Regions from separate parts of the Dactylosporangium sp. NPDC049742 genome, predicted to be linked through region 2. Evidence: riboswitches for the same ligand, from Rfam matches in the RefSeq annotation. Region 2 holds a riboswitch; the other holds the start of a gene.
The links. A riboswitch is a leader RNA that binds a small molecule or an ion and turns the genes downstream of it on or off. The one in region 2 is predicted to bind glycine.
Positions count from the first base shown of each region.

Region 1: another riboswitch for glycine. It lies ahead of gcvP (aminomethyl-transferring glycine dehydrogenase); the one in region 2 lies ahead of gcvT (glycine cleavage system aminomethyltransferase GcvT).

Region 1 is NZ_JBFANF010000004.1:142,327-150,211, reverse strand. It holds gene AB0J72_RS07610 (DUF1800 domain-containing protein) at 1-1,377, shown strand, start outside; gene AB0J72_RS07605 (DUF1501 domain-containing protein) at 1,383-2,633, shown strand; gene AB0J72_RS07600 (TetR/AcrR family transcriptional regulator C-terminal domain-containing protein) at 2,593-3,234, opposite strand; gene AB0J72_RS07595 (peroxiredoxin-like family protein) at 3,313-3,867, shown strand; gene AB0J72_RS07590 (YciI family protein) at 3,986-4,324, shown strand; gene AB0J72_RS07585 (hypothetical protein) at 4,434-5,477, shown strand; glycine riboswitch at 5,568-5,662, shown strand; gene gcvP (aminomethyl-transferring glycine dehydrogenase) at 5,739-7,885, shown strand, end outside.
Region 2 is NZ_JBFANF010000017.1:102,935-110,819, forward strand. It holds gene AB0J72_RS22340 (hypothetical protein) at 1-1,709, opposite strand, end outside; gene AB0J72_RS22345 (methyltransferase domain-containing protein) at 1,924-2,577, shown strand; gene AB0J72_RS22350 (sigma-70 family RNA polymerase sigma factor) at 4,098-5,552, opposite strand; glycine riboswitch at 5,682-5,775, shown strand; gene gcvT (glycine cleavage system aminomethyltransferase GcvT) at 5,933-6,994, shown strand; gene AB0J72_RS22360 (glycine cleavage system H protein) at 7,039-7,401, shown strand; gene AB0J72_RS22365 (L-serine ammonia-lyase) at 7,407-7,885, shown strand, end outside.

The sequences.
Region 1 (7,885 bases), on a different contig from region 2:
TTCGGGGCGACTTCCGCGAGCGAGGCCGAGCTGCGCAAGCTCGGTGCCGCCGCGTGGCTGGACCGGCAGCTTGCCCCGGCCACCATCGACGACGCCGCGTGCGCGAAGCTGCTCGCGCGGTACCCGATGGCCAACCTCGACATCGCCGTGGTGCGTGCCAAGGTGAAGGCCGGCGCCATGAAGTCCGGGGGCTGGGACGCCATGCAGCAGCTCGGCTCCGCCGCCGTCGCGCGCGCCGCGTGGAGCAACCGGCAGCTGCTCGAGGTCATGGTCGACGTGTGGTCCAACCACCTCAACGTCACCTGCCCGTCCAGCGACGTCTGGGACAGCCGCGGCGCCTACGACTCCCTGATCCGCCGGCACGCCCTGGGGACGTTCGCCGACCTGCTGAAGGCGTCCGCCACGTCGCCGGCGATGCTGTCGTACCTCGACAACCGCAGCTCCACGAAGGCGAAACCCAACGAGAACTACGCCCGCGAGCTCATGGAGCTGCACACCGTCGGGCTGATCTACACCGAGGCCGACGTGAAGGACGCCGCGCGGCTGCTCACCGGGCTCACCGTCGACAAGACCACCGGCCTGTACAAGTTCGACGCGACCCAGCACGCGACCGGCGCCGTCACCATCCTCGGCTGGCGCCACGACAACGCGACCGCCGGCGGCGGCGAGGCGGCCGCCCTCGCGTTCGTGGACATGCTCGCCCAGCACCCGGCCACCGCCGAGCGCGTGGCCCGCAAGCTCTGCGTCCGCTTCGTCTCCGACGACCCGCCGGCGGCCCTCGTCCAGCAGCTGCGCGAGGTGTACCTGCAACAGAAATCGGCAATCGCGCCGGTCCTGCGGGCGCTGTTCACGTCGCCGGAGTTCGCCGCGTCCGTCGGCGCCAAGGTCCGCACCCCGCTGGAGGACCTCATCGGCACGGTCCGCCTGCTGGGCCTGCAGCCCGAGGCGTCCGGCACCGAAGGGGTCCGCGCCCTGTACAACTACCTCGTCGCCGCCGGGCACGCCCCGATGCGCTGGGCCCCGCCGAACGGCTACCCGGACGTCGCCGCCGCCTGGACCGCCCCCTCGAGCCTGCTGATCCGCTGGAACGCGCACCTGAACCTCGCCGCCGGCTGGTACCCCAAGCAACTCGTGCGTCCGGCGTCGATGCTCGCGACGCTGGTGCCGAAGCTGCCGGCCACCCACGGCGCGTTCCTCGACGCCCTGGCCACCCGCCTCGTCGGGCAGCCCCTGCAGACGGCGCACAGCGCGGCGCTGCTCGGCTTCCTGAACAAGTCGGCCTCGAGCCCGCTGAAGGCGACCGACCCCGCCGTCGCAGGCCGGCTGCCGCACCTCATCGCCCTGATCCTCGACTCGCCCTACTACCTGGCCAGGTGACCGTCATGATGGATTGCTGTATTACCGATAACGGTATTTCGCGGCGCGGGCTGCTGGGCCGGGCCGCCGTGATCGGCGCGGGCGCCGCGCTCACCGGGCTCGTCGGTGAGGGCCTCGCGACCCGGCTGGCGTTCGCCGGCACACCGTACACCGGCGACACCATCGTCGTGTTGTCGTTGCGCGGCGGGTTCGACGGGCTGTCCGCCGTCGTCCCGATCGGCGACCCCGACTACTACGCCGCCCGACCCACCATCGCCGTGCCGAAGGCGTCGGTGATCGCCGGGGACGGGATGTTCGGCCTGCACCCGGCGTTCGCTCCGCTGCTGCCGCGCTGGACCGCCGGCACGTTCGGCGCGGTCCACGCCGTCGGCCAGCCCAACCCGTCCCGGTCGCACTTCCAGGCGATGGAGGAGATGGAGCGCGCCGCCGCCGGCACCTCCGTGCGCACCGGCTGGCTCGACCGGATGCTCGGCGTCACCGGCGCCTCCGCCCCGACCGCGGGCGTCGCGATGGGCGCGACGTCCCCGGCCCGCGCGTTCGCCGGCCCGTCCCCGGACGTGTCGATGTCGTCCGTCGACGGCTTCAAGCTCTCCGGCAACGACGCCAAGACCCCGATGGCCGCGACCATCGCGAAGCTGTTCGACGGCGCCCCGGCGGTCATGGCCGACCCGGCCCGCGCCGTCAACGCCACCCTGGGCACCGTCGCCGCGCTCGGCGCGTACACCCCGGCGGCGACCTATCCGTCGACCGCCCTCGGCAGGGCGCTGTGCGACGTCGCGCGCCTGGTGAAGTCGAACGTGGGCCTGATGGCGGCCACCGTCGACTTCGGCGACTGGGACATGCACGAGGGTCTCGGCGGCCCCGTGAAGGGCCAGCGGATGCACGACCACCTGACGGAGCTCGCCCTGGCGCTGGCGGCGTTCGCGACCGACCTCGGCGACGCGTTCAACCGCGTCACCCTGGTCACGCTCAGCGAGTTCGGCCGGCGCGTCGCGGAGAACGGCTCCCGCGGCGTCGACCACGGCAACGGCAACGCCATGCTCCTGCTCGGCGGCAACGTCCGCGGCGGCCGCGTGCACGGCATCTGGCCCGGTCTCGCCCCGGCCAAGCTCACCGCCGGCGACCTGACGTCCACCACCGACTACCGGTCGGTGATCGGCGAGCTGCTCCAGCGCCGCTGCGGCGTCGGGTCCCTGACGGGCATCTTCCCGAACGTCACGCCGTCCTCGTACGAGCTGGCCCTGGCCCGCCGCTGATTCCGGCGAGCAGGAGGGCGAGACCACCGCGGAACTCCTCGTCGGCGCCGACCTGACGGGCCGCCCCGCCGAGCTGCCGCATGTGAGGGAACGCGGCGGGGTCGAGCCCGGCGATGGCCGCCGTGCCGGGGCCGGACAGCGGGCCGAGGTGCTCGAGCTGGATCGCGCCGACGAGGTACGACAGCAGCCCCCGCAGCGCGACGACCCTGCGCTCCGGGTCGGTGACGGTCTCGGCCAGGATGCCGGCGACCGTCTCCGACCAGCGCAGGATGGCGGGCGACCGGTGCCGGTGCGTCATGGTCAGCGGGACGACGGCCGGGTGGGCGCCGACCGCGACGCGGACCCGTTCCACCATGACGGTGATCCGCTCGTGCCAGTCGCCGCCCTGCGGCGGTGCGGGGTCCACGGCGCCGAGCACCAGCTCGACGACGAGGCCTTCGAGCTCCTCGCGGTCGGCGACGTACCGGTACAGGCTCATCGTGCCCATGCCGAGCTGCTGGGCGACGGCGCGCATGGTCAGCCCGGCGGGCCCGTCACGGTCGAGCACCGCGAGCGCCGCCGCGGCGATCTGCGCGGATGTGAGTGATCGCGGTCGAGGCATGGCACTTGACAGCGTACGTCATACGCCTACGCTTGCCCGTAAGAGTACGTTGTACGCTTACGAACACGCGGAGGTGTCATGCTCGTCGTCGATTCCCGGCGCCTGCAGGTCGTCGTGGGGGAGCCGGTCGCCGTGCCGGACCCCTCGCTGCTGGTGCACCTGCAGTTCCGCCGCTTCGCCGGCTGCCCGGTCTGCAACCTGCACCTGCGCTCGATCGTCCGCCGCCACGACGAGATCACCGCGGCCGGCGTCCGCGAGGTGGTCGTGTTCCACTCCACCGCGGCGGCGCTGCGCGAGCACGTGACGGACCTGCCGTTCCCGGTGGTGCCCGACCCGCAGAAGCGCCTGTACCGCGAGTTCGGCGTCGAGTCCTCCCGCCGCGCCCTGCTCGACCCCCGCGTCTGGCCCACGATCCTGCGCGCCGTGGCCCGCAGCACCTGGGCCCTGCTCCGCGGCCGCGAACGCTCGCCGTCGCTCAACCCGGCCGGCGGCCGCTTCGGCCTCCCGGCCGACTTCCTCATCGCCCCCGACGGCACCGTCCTCGCCGCGAAGTACGGCGAGCACGCCTACGACCAGTGGTCCGTCGACGAGCTCCTGGACCTCGTCGAGCGGCACGGACCCGGCACGCCCTGACCGGGTAGGACTGGCACCGGCGGAAATTTGTCGTGGCGGGCTGTCGGATCCGGGGCGGGCCGTTCGTAGGACGGGTGAGCGGCGGCCGGAGGGGCTGCCGGAGGCGAGGAGGAACAGGATGCCGCACTACCTGGTCTCGTTCGACGAGGGCTGGATGAACGTCGCCGAGGAGGACGTGCCCGACGTGACGAAGGCCGCGCAGGAGGTGGCGCAGGACGCCCGCGACGCCGGCGTGTGGGTGTTCGGCGGTGGGGTGCCGGCACAGCCCGCGACGGTCGTGGCCGCGGACGGTTCGGTCACCGACGGCCCGTTCCCGGAGACCAAGGAGCACATCGGCGGGTTCGCGCTCCTCGACGTGCCGGACCGGGACGAGGCGGTGCGGTGGGCCGCCAGGTTCGCCGCGGCGTGCCGTTGCACGCAGGAGGTGCGGGAGCTGGCCGCCGACGCGGCCGACTGACCCGGCACGGGCGGCGCTGCGCGGCGATGGTGCGCTGCGGGTCGGACACAGGGTGCGCGTACTGTGCGCGCAGGTCCGTGAGGATCGGGGGCCGACCCGAGGAGGATCATTGAAGCGCAGCGCCGCGCTGGCCGTCGTCGCCGTCATGGCGGTCAGCGGATGCAGCTCGCCGGGCAAGGGCAGCGCCGCACCCGCCGCGGGGACGCCGAGCGCGCCGGGCGCAGCGGGCGGGTCCGGCGCCGGCGGCCTGGGCGCCGCGAGCCAGTCCGCGTCCGCGCCGAGCGGTGCGTGCACGATCTTCCCCGCGGACAACGTGTGGCACGCGGACGTGTCGAAGCTGCCCGTGCACCGGGACTCGGCGGCGTGGGTCGGCAGCATCGGCGCGCAGGCGCACGCGCACCCGGACTTCGGCTCGGGGCTCATCGACGGCGCGCCGTTCGGCATCCCGGTCACGACCGTCGGGCAGGGGCAGGCCGGCGTGAAGGTCAGCTTCGAGTACGCGGACGAGAGCGACAAGGGCCCGTACCCGATCCCGCGCAACGCCAGGATCGAGGGCGGGCCGAACGCCGACGGGGACCGGCACGTCATCGTGCACGACACGGCGGCGTGCAAGGTGTACGAGCTGTACGCCGCGCGCCCGAACGCGGACGGGTCGTGGAAGGCCGGGTCCGGGGCGGTGTTCGACCTGCGCCGCAACGACCTGCGCAAGGCCGGCTGGACGTCGGCGGACGCCGCGGGCCTGTCGATCCTCGCCGGGCTGCCGCGCGCCGAGGAGGCCGCCAAGGGCAGGATCGACCACGCGATCCGGTTCACCGCGCCGCGCACGAGGAACGCGTACGTGTGGCCCGCCCGGCACGCGGCGTCCAGCAGCACCGACGCGAACCTGCCGCCGATGGGTGCCCGGTTCCGGCTGAAGGCGTCCGTCGACATCTCGAAGTTCCCGGCGCAGGCGCGGGTGGTGGCGCAGGCGCTCAAGCAGTACGGCGCCGTCCTCGCCGACAACGGCTCGCCGTGGTTCTTCTCCGGCACGCAGGACGACCGGTGGAGCAACGATCAGCTCAACGCGCTCAAGGGGCTGAAGGGCAGCGACTTCGAGGCGGTGGACGCCAGCCTCCTGATGGTCGACGCGAATTCAGCCCGGTGTAAGCCATGAACCTAGCGTCCTAGGATGCGCTACGCGCTGTGGTGTGGGCCACGGGCGCGTGACCATGGTCAAAGAACCGGTAGATTAGGCATCGCCGGCAATACCCGCGCGGGAGAGATCGTCTGAGTTCAGGGCGACGCCGAAGGGGCAAATCCTCCCCGGAACCTCTCAGGCAGAAGGACCGCGACGGGTTGGCACCTCTGGAGGCCACACGACAGAGGGGGAGGGACGTGCGCAGCCCCGACCCCCGGATCCGAAAGAGTGTGGCCAATGACCAGTTTCGCCAGCAGGCACATCGGACCGTCGCCGGACGAGCAGACGACGATGCTGAAGACCGTCGGGTACGACTCCGTCGAGGCGTTGATGACGGCGGCCATCCCCGGCTCGATCCGCTGGCACCAGCCGCTCCAGCTGCCCCTGGCCGCGTCCGAGGCCGAGGTGCTGGGGGAGCTGCGCGCCCTCGCGGCGGCGAACCGGACGCTCGTCAGCATGATCGGCCTCGGCTACTACGGCACGCACACGCCGCCGGTCATCCTGCGCAACGTCCTGGAGGACCCGTCGTGGTACACGGCGTACACGCCGTACCAGCCGGAGATCAGCCAGGGCCGGCTCGAGGCGCTGCTCAACTTCCAGACGGTGATCACCGACCTGACGGGGCTGCCGGTCGCGGGCGCGTCGCTGCTGGACGAGGCGACCGCCGCCGCTGAGGCGATGACCCTGGCGCGGCGCTCGTCGAAGGTGAAGGCCGACGTGTACGTCGTGGACAGCGACGTCCTGCCGCAGACCCTCGCCGTCATCCGGACCAGGGCGGAGCCGCTCGGCATCGACGTGCAGACGGTGGACCTGCGGACCGAGGAGCTGCCGGCGGAGTTCTTCGGCCTGCACCTGCAGTACCCCGGCGCGTCCGGCGCGGTCCGTGACCTGGCGGACATCACCAGGCAGGCGCACGACAAGGGCGCGATCGTCACGTTCGCCGCCGACCTGCTCGCGCTGTGCCTGCTGCAGGAGCCGGCGGCGTTCGGCGCGGACGTCGCGGTCGGCAGCGCGCAGCGGTTCGGCGTGCCGATGGGCTTCGGCGGCCCGCATGCCGGCTACATGTCGGTCCGCAAGGGCCTGGAGCGCACCCTGCCCGGGCGGCTCGTCGGCGTGTCCAAGGACGCGGACGGCGCCCCCGCCTACCGGCTCGCCCTGCAGACCCGTGAGCAGCACATCCGGCGGGAGAAGGCGACCAGCAACATCTGCACCGCGCAGGTGCTCCTCGCGGTCACGGCCAGCATGTACGCCGTCTACCACGGCCCCGACGGGCTGCGGGAGATCGCGTCCCGCACGCACGACATGGCGGTGCGGCTCGCGGCGGGCCTGCGGGCCGGCGGTGTCACCACCGAGCACGAGGCGTTCTTCGACACGGTGACGGCCGTCGTGCCGGGGAAGGCGAAGGACGTCGTCGGCGCCGCCGCGGACCGGGGGATCAACCTGCGGCAGGTCGACGCGGACCGGGTCGGCATCGCGTGTGACGAGACGACGACGTTCGGGCACCTGCGTGACGTGCTGGCCGCGTTCGGTCTCGCGCACGTCGACGTGACCGGGCTGGACACGGCGGACGTGGTGCCGGCCGAGCTGCGCCGCACCAGCGACTACCTGAGCCACCCGGTGTTCTCCACGCACCGGTCGGAGACCGCGATGCTGCGCTACCTGAAGCGGCTCTCCGACATGGACTACGCGCTGGACCGGGGGATGATCCCGCTCGGGTCGTGCACGATGAAGCTCAACGCGACCGTGGAGATGGAGCCGATCACCTGGCCGGAGTTCGCCAACGTGCACCCGTTCGCGCCGGCGGCGCAGACGCAGGGCTACCGGAAGCTGATCGGTGACCTGGAGCGGTGGCTGGCGGAGGTCACCGGCTACGACGCGGTGTCGCTGCAGCCGAACGCGGGGTCGCAGGGCGAGCTGGCGGGGCTGCTCGCGATCCGCGCCTACCACCAGTCGCGGGGCGACACCGGGCGGGACATGTGCCTGATCCCGTCGAGCGCCCACGGCACGAACGCGGCCAGCGCCGTCATGGCGGGCATGCGGGTCGCGGTGGTGGCGTGTGACGAGCTGGGCAACGTCGACCTCGGTGACCTCGAGGCGAAGATCGAGCTGCACCGGGACCGGCTGGCCGCGATCATGGTGACGTATCCGTCGACGCACGGGGTGTACGAGACGGGGATCTCCGACCTGTGCGCGAAGGTGCACGAGGCGGGCGGCCAGGTGTACGTCGACGGGGCGAACCTGAACGCGCTGCTGGGCTACGCGAAGCCGGGGCAGTTCGGGGCGGACGTGTCGCACCTGAACCTGCACAAGACGTTCTGCATCCCGCACGGCGGCGGCGGCCCGGGTGTCGGCCCGGTCGCGGTCCGTGCCCACCTGGCGCAGTT
Region 2 (7,885 bases):
CGGGCCTGGGCGACGTACTCGGGGCCGAGCTGGGGCACGACGCCGTCGTTGCCGACCTGGCCCAGCAGGCTCCACGTCGGCGGGTACGTCGGGCCGAACATGGCCTTGCGCTCGGGGTCGTTCGGGTCGGGGGCGAGGAAGTAGCCACCGGCGATCTTGAAGTCGATGTCCGAGTCGACGGCCCAGCGCATCGCGTCGAGGCCCTCCCACCAACCGCCGGGGATGACGACGACGGTGGCCTGGTCCGGCACGTGCTCGCGCCAGATGCCGCTGCTGAAGAACACGGGCGCCGCCGGCCGGTCGTTCGTCGGTTGCGGCGTCGGTACGAGCGGCAGCAGCGCCATCGCGAGGGCGGCGGCCCACAGCCAGCGGCCCGCGTACGGCAGCGGCTCCTCGTCGTCGTCCTGGAACGTGTCCCTGGCCTTGTCTCTGGCCTTGCCGTCGTCCGTGCCGGCGGTGTCCGCGACGGCGTCCGTGGCCGGCGCCTCCGAGGCGAACGCGGCCTCCTCGACCGGCTCCGGCCGGGTGACCGGCGGCACCACGAACCGGTCGGCGAGGATCGCCAGCAGCACGCCCACGAGCGGGGTCACGACGAGCGCGACCCGGGTCGGCACCACCGAGTCGAACAGCGGCAGGTCGACCAGGAAGCGCCACGGGCCGTGCCAGGTGGTCTCCTCGCCCTTGTACCGCACGACCGGGCCGAGCGACAGCAGCGAGAACACGACCGCGGTGACGAACAGCGCCCGGGCGCCCCGGTGCCGCCAGAGGGAGGCCGCGGCGGCGGGCAGGAGCAGCAGCAGCGGCCAGCCGAAGAACGTGTTCTCCTCCGTCGGGCCGCCGAGCTTCTCGATGCGCGGGATGTCACCGAGGATGGAGCGCCGGCTGAAGTTCGAGAACCCGTACAGGTCGGCGCTGAAGCCGTGCACGAAGTCGGGCAGCCCGTGGTACGCCTGCGGGCCGGTGAACTGGTGCCAGAGCGGGTACGCCATGACCAGCCCCGCGGCGAGGGCGGTGACGCCGAGCGCCGGCAGTGCCGCCCGCGCGGCCGGGAGCATCTGGCTGGGCCGCAGGTACACCAGCAGGAACACCAGCAACGCGAACGCCGCGAGGAACAGGACCTCTTCGTTGATGAAGCACTGGTACACGACGAGCCCGGCCAGCACGAGACCCTTGCGGACCGTGTCGCCCGGCTCGCGCATCCGGAACACGGCCCACAGGATCAGCGGGATCATGAACTGGCCGGCGATGTTGGGGTGACCGGTCGTCTGCGAGATCATCGCGGGGCCGAAGCCGCAGAAGAGCGCTCCCAGGTAGGCTGCCACGCGGGACCGGACCACGCCGCAGCGCAGCAGCATGAAGAACCAGGCGACGGCGGTGCCGGCCGGCGCGATCGTGCTGATGACGGCGAACGTGACCGGCGCCCCGAACAGCAGCGTGATCGGGGCGAGCGGCAGGGCGAGACCCAGGATGGACGTGTTGGCCATCAGGTTCACGCCCAGCGGCGCGTTGAGCTGGTCGGTGAAGAACGGGGTGTCACCATGGGTGAACAGCCGCGCGGCGTGCGTGAGCACCCACTCGAAGAAGACCTGGTCCTGGTTGTTGTCGGCCAGCATCCGGGTCTGGGGTGCCGCCCACAGATGGTGGAAGAGCACGACGGAGAAGACCACGTAGCTCACGACGACAAGCGCGTTCTTTCCGCCGGTTTTCACGGGTGAGACCATAGCTGTCCAGGGGCCCGTGACGCACGCACTGGCCTCCCGGCATCGACGCCGATAAACTACGCCAATTCCGGATAACATGATCAGACCGTTGGATCGCCGAGCTACCGAGGAGAACGCCGTGCCGCCTGGAGGCGATCGGGATCGCAGTTCGGAGATCCTCGGTGACCAGCTCATCCAGTCCGAGGTGCTCGAGGGCCTCGCGATGGCGAAGAACCACCGCAAGTGGTTCGTCGCGTTCGCGACGCCGTACCTGGGCGACGACCCCATCGAGGTCAGCGCCGGCCTGGGCGACTATGCGGCGGAGTGGCTGGAGCACGCCCCGCGCATGACCGTCACGGAGGCCGACCCGGACCGGCTGCTCGCGCTCAAGGAGCGCTTCTCGGCCAACCGCGAGGTGTCGATCCGCGAGCTCATGCTGCCCAGCGACATCACCGCCGAGCACAGCGCCGCCGTGTCGTACAACGTCCTGGAGCACATCGAGGACCACCTCGGCGCCCTGCGCACCATGCGCTCCCTGGTCCGCCCCGGCGGCCACGTGATCATCGTCGTGCCGGCGTTCCCCTTCGCGATGGGCCCCGCCGACATCGCGACCGGCCACGTCCGCCGGTACACCAAGAAGACCATGCGTGAGGTGCTGCTCGCCGCCGACCTGGAGATCGAGAAGCTGCACTACGCCAACTCGCTCGGCCTGATCGGCTACTACGTCTCCACCTGCCTCCTGCGCCAGAAGCCCGGCCCCGGCATGATGGTCAAGTTCTACGACTCGACGGTCGCCCCGATGACCCGCTTCGCCGAGCGCTTCGTCACCCCGCCCTTCGGCCAGTCCGTGATCGCGATCGCCCGCCGCCCCGCCTGAAAGTTTCGCCCTCCCGAAGATTCGCCACCGCCGCCCGGAGCCCAGCCACACAGCACCACCGGCGGTGGCGGTCAGGCACCCTCCGGCGGCCAAGCGTCAGCCGGGAAACTTTCGCAACGACACCCGGTAGCAGGCCGGGTACGCCCACGCCCCGGCACCCCGAGGCCACGCTTCACATGGTGCACAAAACTCCGACAACCCCGGCGAAGAACCCTCGACCGCAGGTCCGTCAGAAACCCCAGTGCACCGGAACCGGCGCCCCGCACCCCGCCCCGACAAGACCGCATCCGGACACGGGGAGACCTCCACCCGTCCAGCCCGCACCACTTCCAGCCCGCGCCACTCCAGCCCGCGCGCTTTCTCCCGCTCGCACCACTCCAGCCTGCGCCGCTCTGGCCCGCGCCGCTTCTCCTGCCCGCGCCGCTTCTCCTGCCCGTGCCGCTTCTTCTGCCCGTGCCGCTTCTTCTGCCCCGACCTGACCGCTTCCCCAGAGCAGGCCAGCTACTCGAGCCACAGCTCTCGCACCACCGCCCACGCGCCCAACCTCAGCCACATCCCAGGCCCAACCGCCCACGCGCCCCAACCTCAGCCACATCCCAGGCCCAACCGCTCACACACCCCGACGTCAGCCGCATCCCAGGCCCAACCGCCCACGCGCCGCCGACGTCAGCCCCAGGCCCAACCGCCCACGCACCGCAGCCGCTCCACCACCGCCCCAGCCTGTGCGCCACACTCACCAACGCAGGCACCCCCACCGACGCCCGCAACTCCCCACAGCACCCCACTCCACCCGTCCGACCTCCCCCTGCACCCCCACAGACGTTGGTCAATACCCACGTTTGCGGCTTTTGCGCAATAGACATTGCGCGATCCACCCCCAAGATGATCTTCAAATGAAGGGGTAGATCGCGCAGCGTCGATCCCAGAAATCGGACATCTCTGGGCATTGACCAACGTCTGCGCGAGAGCGAGGCGCGAGGGGTCGCGCCAGACCGGCCGGCAAGGTTGATCCCGGAAATCGGACGGCTCGGGCATTGACCACCGTCTGCGCAAGAGTGATGCGCGAAGGGTCACGCCGGAATGGCCGGCGAGATCGATCTCAGAAGTGGACATATCTGGGCATTGATCGACGTCGATGTGAGGGTGGCGCGTGAGGGGCATGTCGGACCGGGCAGCGAGATTGCGCCAGGGACGCATCAGGACGCGGCGCGGCAAGACGAGGCGGGCTGCGACGAGGCGAGGCAGGACGTAGCGGAGCGCGACGCGATGGGCCGCGGCGTGCAGGAGCCGGGCGTGTTCGCGGCCGCTCCGGTGCACGGGACTCAGCCTGCCGCCGGAGCAGTGGACGCAGCCTGCCGAAGGGCCCACCGGGCACAGCCAGCCGCCGGAGACACCGGGCGCAGTCTGCCGCGGGTGCACCGGGCACGGCCAGGCGTCGAAGGCATTGGGCGCAATGCCTGCTGTGGCGACCCGAACGCGGCAAGGGGTGGCAGTGGCCTGAGGGGGCCGGAGGAAATGTGTTACGGGTCGTGGGGTGCGCGGGTCTGTGGATCCGGACCGTCGAACCGAAGGGGAAGAAGTGAACCTGCGCCACCTGTCCGCGGCCGGGGTTGCGGCCGTTGTGCTGCTTGCCGGGTCGGGGTGCGAACCCCAGGGCCAGAACCAGGGCCACGGCCAAGGCCGGAGTCAGACCGGCATGGCTCCGTCCGCCGGGGGCGGGGCCGCCGGGGGCGGCACACCGTCGAACAGTCCGTCCAGCGCCGCCACGGCGTCGCGCGGGGTGTCCGGGGACGCGCCGCCGCCGTCCTTCGGCGGCGTGCCTGCGGTGCCGGGGGTGAGCGAGGCCGTGGCGGTGGGTGCGGTACGGCAGCAGCAGCGGGTGGCGGGGCGCGACAACGGGCAGAGCACCCGGTACGGCGACCGCTCCGTTGCCGTACCGCACCCGCGGGCGCGAACTCGGCAACCTTCGGCACCGCGGGCACGGTGGCGAAGAACGGCGGCACGGACGGGGCCGATGTGGCCGGGGAGGCGGCGGGCGAGAACGGCGCGGGCGCCTGGGCGGTCGCGGGCGGACGGGCGGCCGGCACCTCCCGCCGCGGCTCGTCCGGCTGCCGCCACACCGTCACACCCACGACAATGGCGAGGGCCAGGGCCGCGGCCCCGCCGGCCAGCGCGAAGGCCTTGAGCGCCCACCCGCCGGCGGTCGCCTTCGGCGGGGGCACCAGGAGCGGCAGGCAGGCGAGGAGACCCTCCGCCGCCGGGAGCCGGCGGGACCGCTCCGTGCACTGTGGACAGTCGCGGACGTGCCGGGCGATCCGCTTGCGCCACAACGGGTCCGGCTCGCCGGCCCAGCCGGCCACCACCTCGCGCAGCGCCGGGCAGCCGGGCGGCGCGTCCAGGGCGCGGACCACCGAGCGGGCCACGTCGAGCTGCTCGCGCATCCGCTGCACCCGCACTCCGGCGTGCGCGGCCGGCAGGTCGAGGGCGTCGGCGACCTCGGCGCGGGTCAGGTGACCGCCGGCCTCCAGCCACCACAGCGACAGCACCGTGCGGTGCGCCGGGTCCAGCCAGCGGGCCGCCTCCGCGATCCCCCGCTGCTCGACGTCCAGGACCTGCCGCAGGACGGCGAGGCCGACGAAGTCCGCCGCCGGGTCGGCGGTGTCGGGCAGGCTGTCCGGCTGGTCCTCGCCGCGGGTCAGCCTGGCCAGGCGGGCCTCCGCGCGGGCGTCGGCGAGCTGCCGCAGGGCGATCGTCACCACCCACGACCGGAAACGCCCGGCCTGCCGTACCGTCGAAACCCCCGTCACGACCCGGACCATCGCGTCCTGGACGATGTCGTCGACGTCGAGGTCCCGGTCGGCGCCGCGGCCGACGACGGAGTAGACCAGCGGCAGGTAGCGCGCGGCGAGGGCCTCCACGGCGGCCCGGTCACCGTCGCGGGCCGCCGCCACGAGGACCTCGTCGGACTGTGCCACTGTCGTTCCCGTCTGTTCGTTCACCCTCTGGCGGACGTCCTCCGGTCACGTGTCATAACACTTTTCCGGGCTTGACGGGGCGGTGCGGCGGGACTTACGGTCCTGACCACAACCGCATATCGCGCTGCACGACCCGCGACGGGAGAGCCCTCGGTCAGTCCGAGGCGCCGAAGGAGCAACGTTCTCCCCAGAATCTCTCAGGCATCGGTACCGCCGCGGTCAGGCGACTCTGGAAAGTCAGGACGATCCGTGTCCTGCGCCCACGGTGCAAACCGTCCCGCTCGTCGGGGGCGGCGAAGCTCTCAGGCTCCGATGACAGAGCGGGGAGGTCACCCAGCAGGGGTGCCGTCCGCGACGGCATCCGGACCCAGGGAGCCTCCGTGACACCGCTCTTCGACGTGCACCGCGATCTGGGTGCCACCTTCACCTCCTTCGCCGGCTGGCGCATGCCGCTGCGCTACCAGGGGGACCTCGCCGAGCACCACGCGGTGCGGCGCGCCGCCGGGTTGTTCGACCTGTCGCACATGGGCCAGCTCGAGGTCACCGGCGCCGACGCGGGCCGGTTCCTCGACTACGCGCTCGTCGGCAGGCTGTCGGCGATCGAGGTGGGGCGCGCCCGGTACACGATGCTGTGCCACGACACCGGCGGGATCCTCGACGACCTCGTCGTCTACCGCCTCGCGGACCGGCGATACCTGGTGGTCGCGAACGCCGCCAACACCGCCGTCGTCTTCGCGATGCTCCGCGAGCACGCCGACGGTTTCCACGTCACCGTCCGCGACGCGTCCGCCGACTGGGCGCTGATCGCCGTGCAGGGGCCTTCGGCCGCGTCCATGCTCGACCCGGGGCCGCTGCGGTACTACGCGATCCGCCCCTTCTCGGTCGCCGGGCGGGACGTGCTGCTGGCGCGGACCGGGTACACCGGCGAGGACGGCTTCGAGGTCTACTGCCGCCCGGGTGACGCCGTCGCCGTGTGGCGGGCGCTGCTCGACCACGGCCCGACGCCGGCGGGGCTCGCCTGCCGCGACACGCTGCGCCTCGAGGCGGGGATGGCGCTGTACGGGCACGAGCTGTCCGTCCGGCGGACCCCGCTGCAGGCCGGCCTCGCCCGCCTCGTCGACTTCTCCAAACGCGACTTCGTCGGCGCCGCCGCCCTGCGCCGCCAACGCGACTCGGCGCCGGTCGAGGTCCTGGCCGGGCTCGTCACCGGGTCCCGGCGGGCGCCGCGGGCCGGTTACCAGGTGCTCGACCCGACGACCGGTGCGGTGGCCGGCGCCGTCACCAGCGGCGCGCTGTCGCCGACCCTCGGCCATCCCGTCGCGATGGCGTACGTGCCGCCCGCCCTCGCCGAGCCCGGCACCCGGCTCGCCGTCGACGTCCGCGGCACGCGCGTCGACGCCACCGTCGTGCAACTGCCCTTCTACCGCGCTTCGCAGCACTGAGCGCCATGTCCGCGATCCCGCCGCAGCCGTCCGAGGTGAGTGTCATGTCCGCGATCCCGTCGCACCTGTCCTACACGCGCGACCACGAGTGGTTCTCCGACGGCGTCGTCGGCATCACCGCGTTCGCCGCGTCCGCGCTCGGCGACATCGTCTACGTGCAGCTGCCCGAGGTCGGCACGCTGGTCACCGCCGGCGAGCCGTGCGGGGAGATCGAGTCGACGAAGTCCGTCAGCGACCTCGTCGCGCCCGCCGACGGCGTCGTCGTCTCGGTCAACCCGCTCATCGCCACCGAACCGGGAGCGGTCAACGACGACCCGTACCGGCGCGGCTGGCTCTTCACGCTCCGCCTCACGGGCGCCGCCCCCGAGCTGCTCGACGCCGCCGCCTACGCCGCCCTGGTCGGGTGAGCCCGGTGGCGCTGAGCGCGTTCGACCTGTACTCCGTCGGCATCGGCCCGTCGTCGTCGCACACCGTCGGCCCGATGCGCGCCGCCCGCCGCTTCGCGTCGGCGCTGGAGTCGCTGCCGGTCGCCCGGGTGCGGGCGGAGCTGTTCGGTTCGCTCGGCGCCACCGGTCACGGCCACGGCTCCGCGAAGGCCGTCGTCCTCGGACTGCTCGGGGAGGACCCGGCGACCGTCGACACCGACACCGCCGACGAACGCGTCGACGACATCCGCCGCACCGGCCTGCTCCGCCTCGCCACCGGCCGTGCCGTCGCGTTCTCCGCCGACGACGACGTCGTCCTGCACCGGCGCAAGTCGCTGCCCGAGCACCCGAACGGCATGCGGTTCGCCGCCTTCTCCGCCGACGGCGCGCCGCTGCTCGAACGGACGTACTTCTCCGTCGGCGGCGGCTTCGTGGTCGGCGACACCGGCATCGTGCCCGACACCAC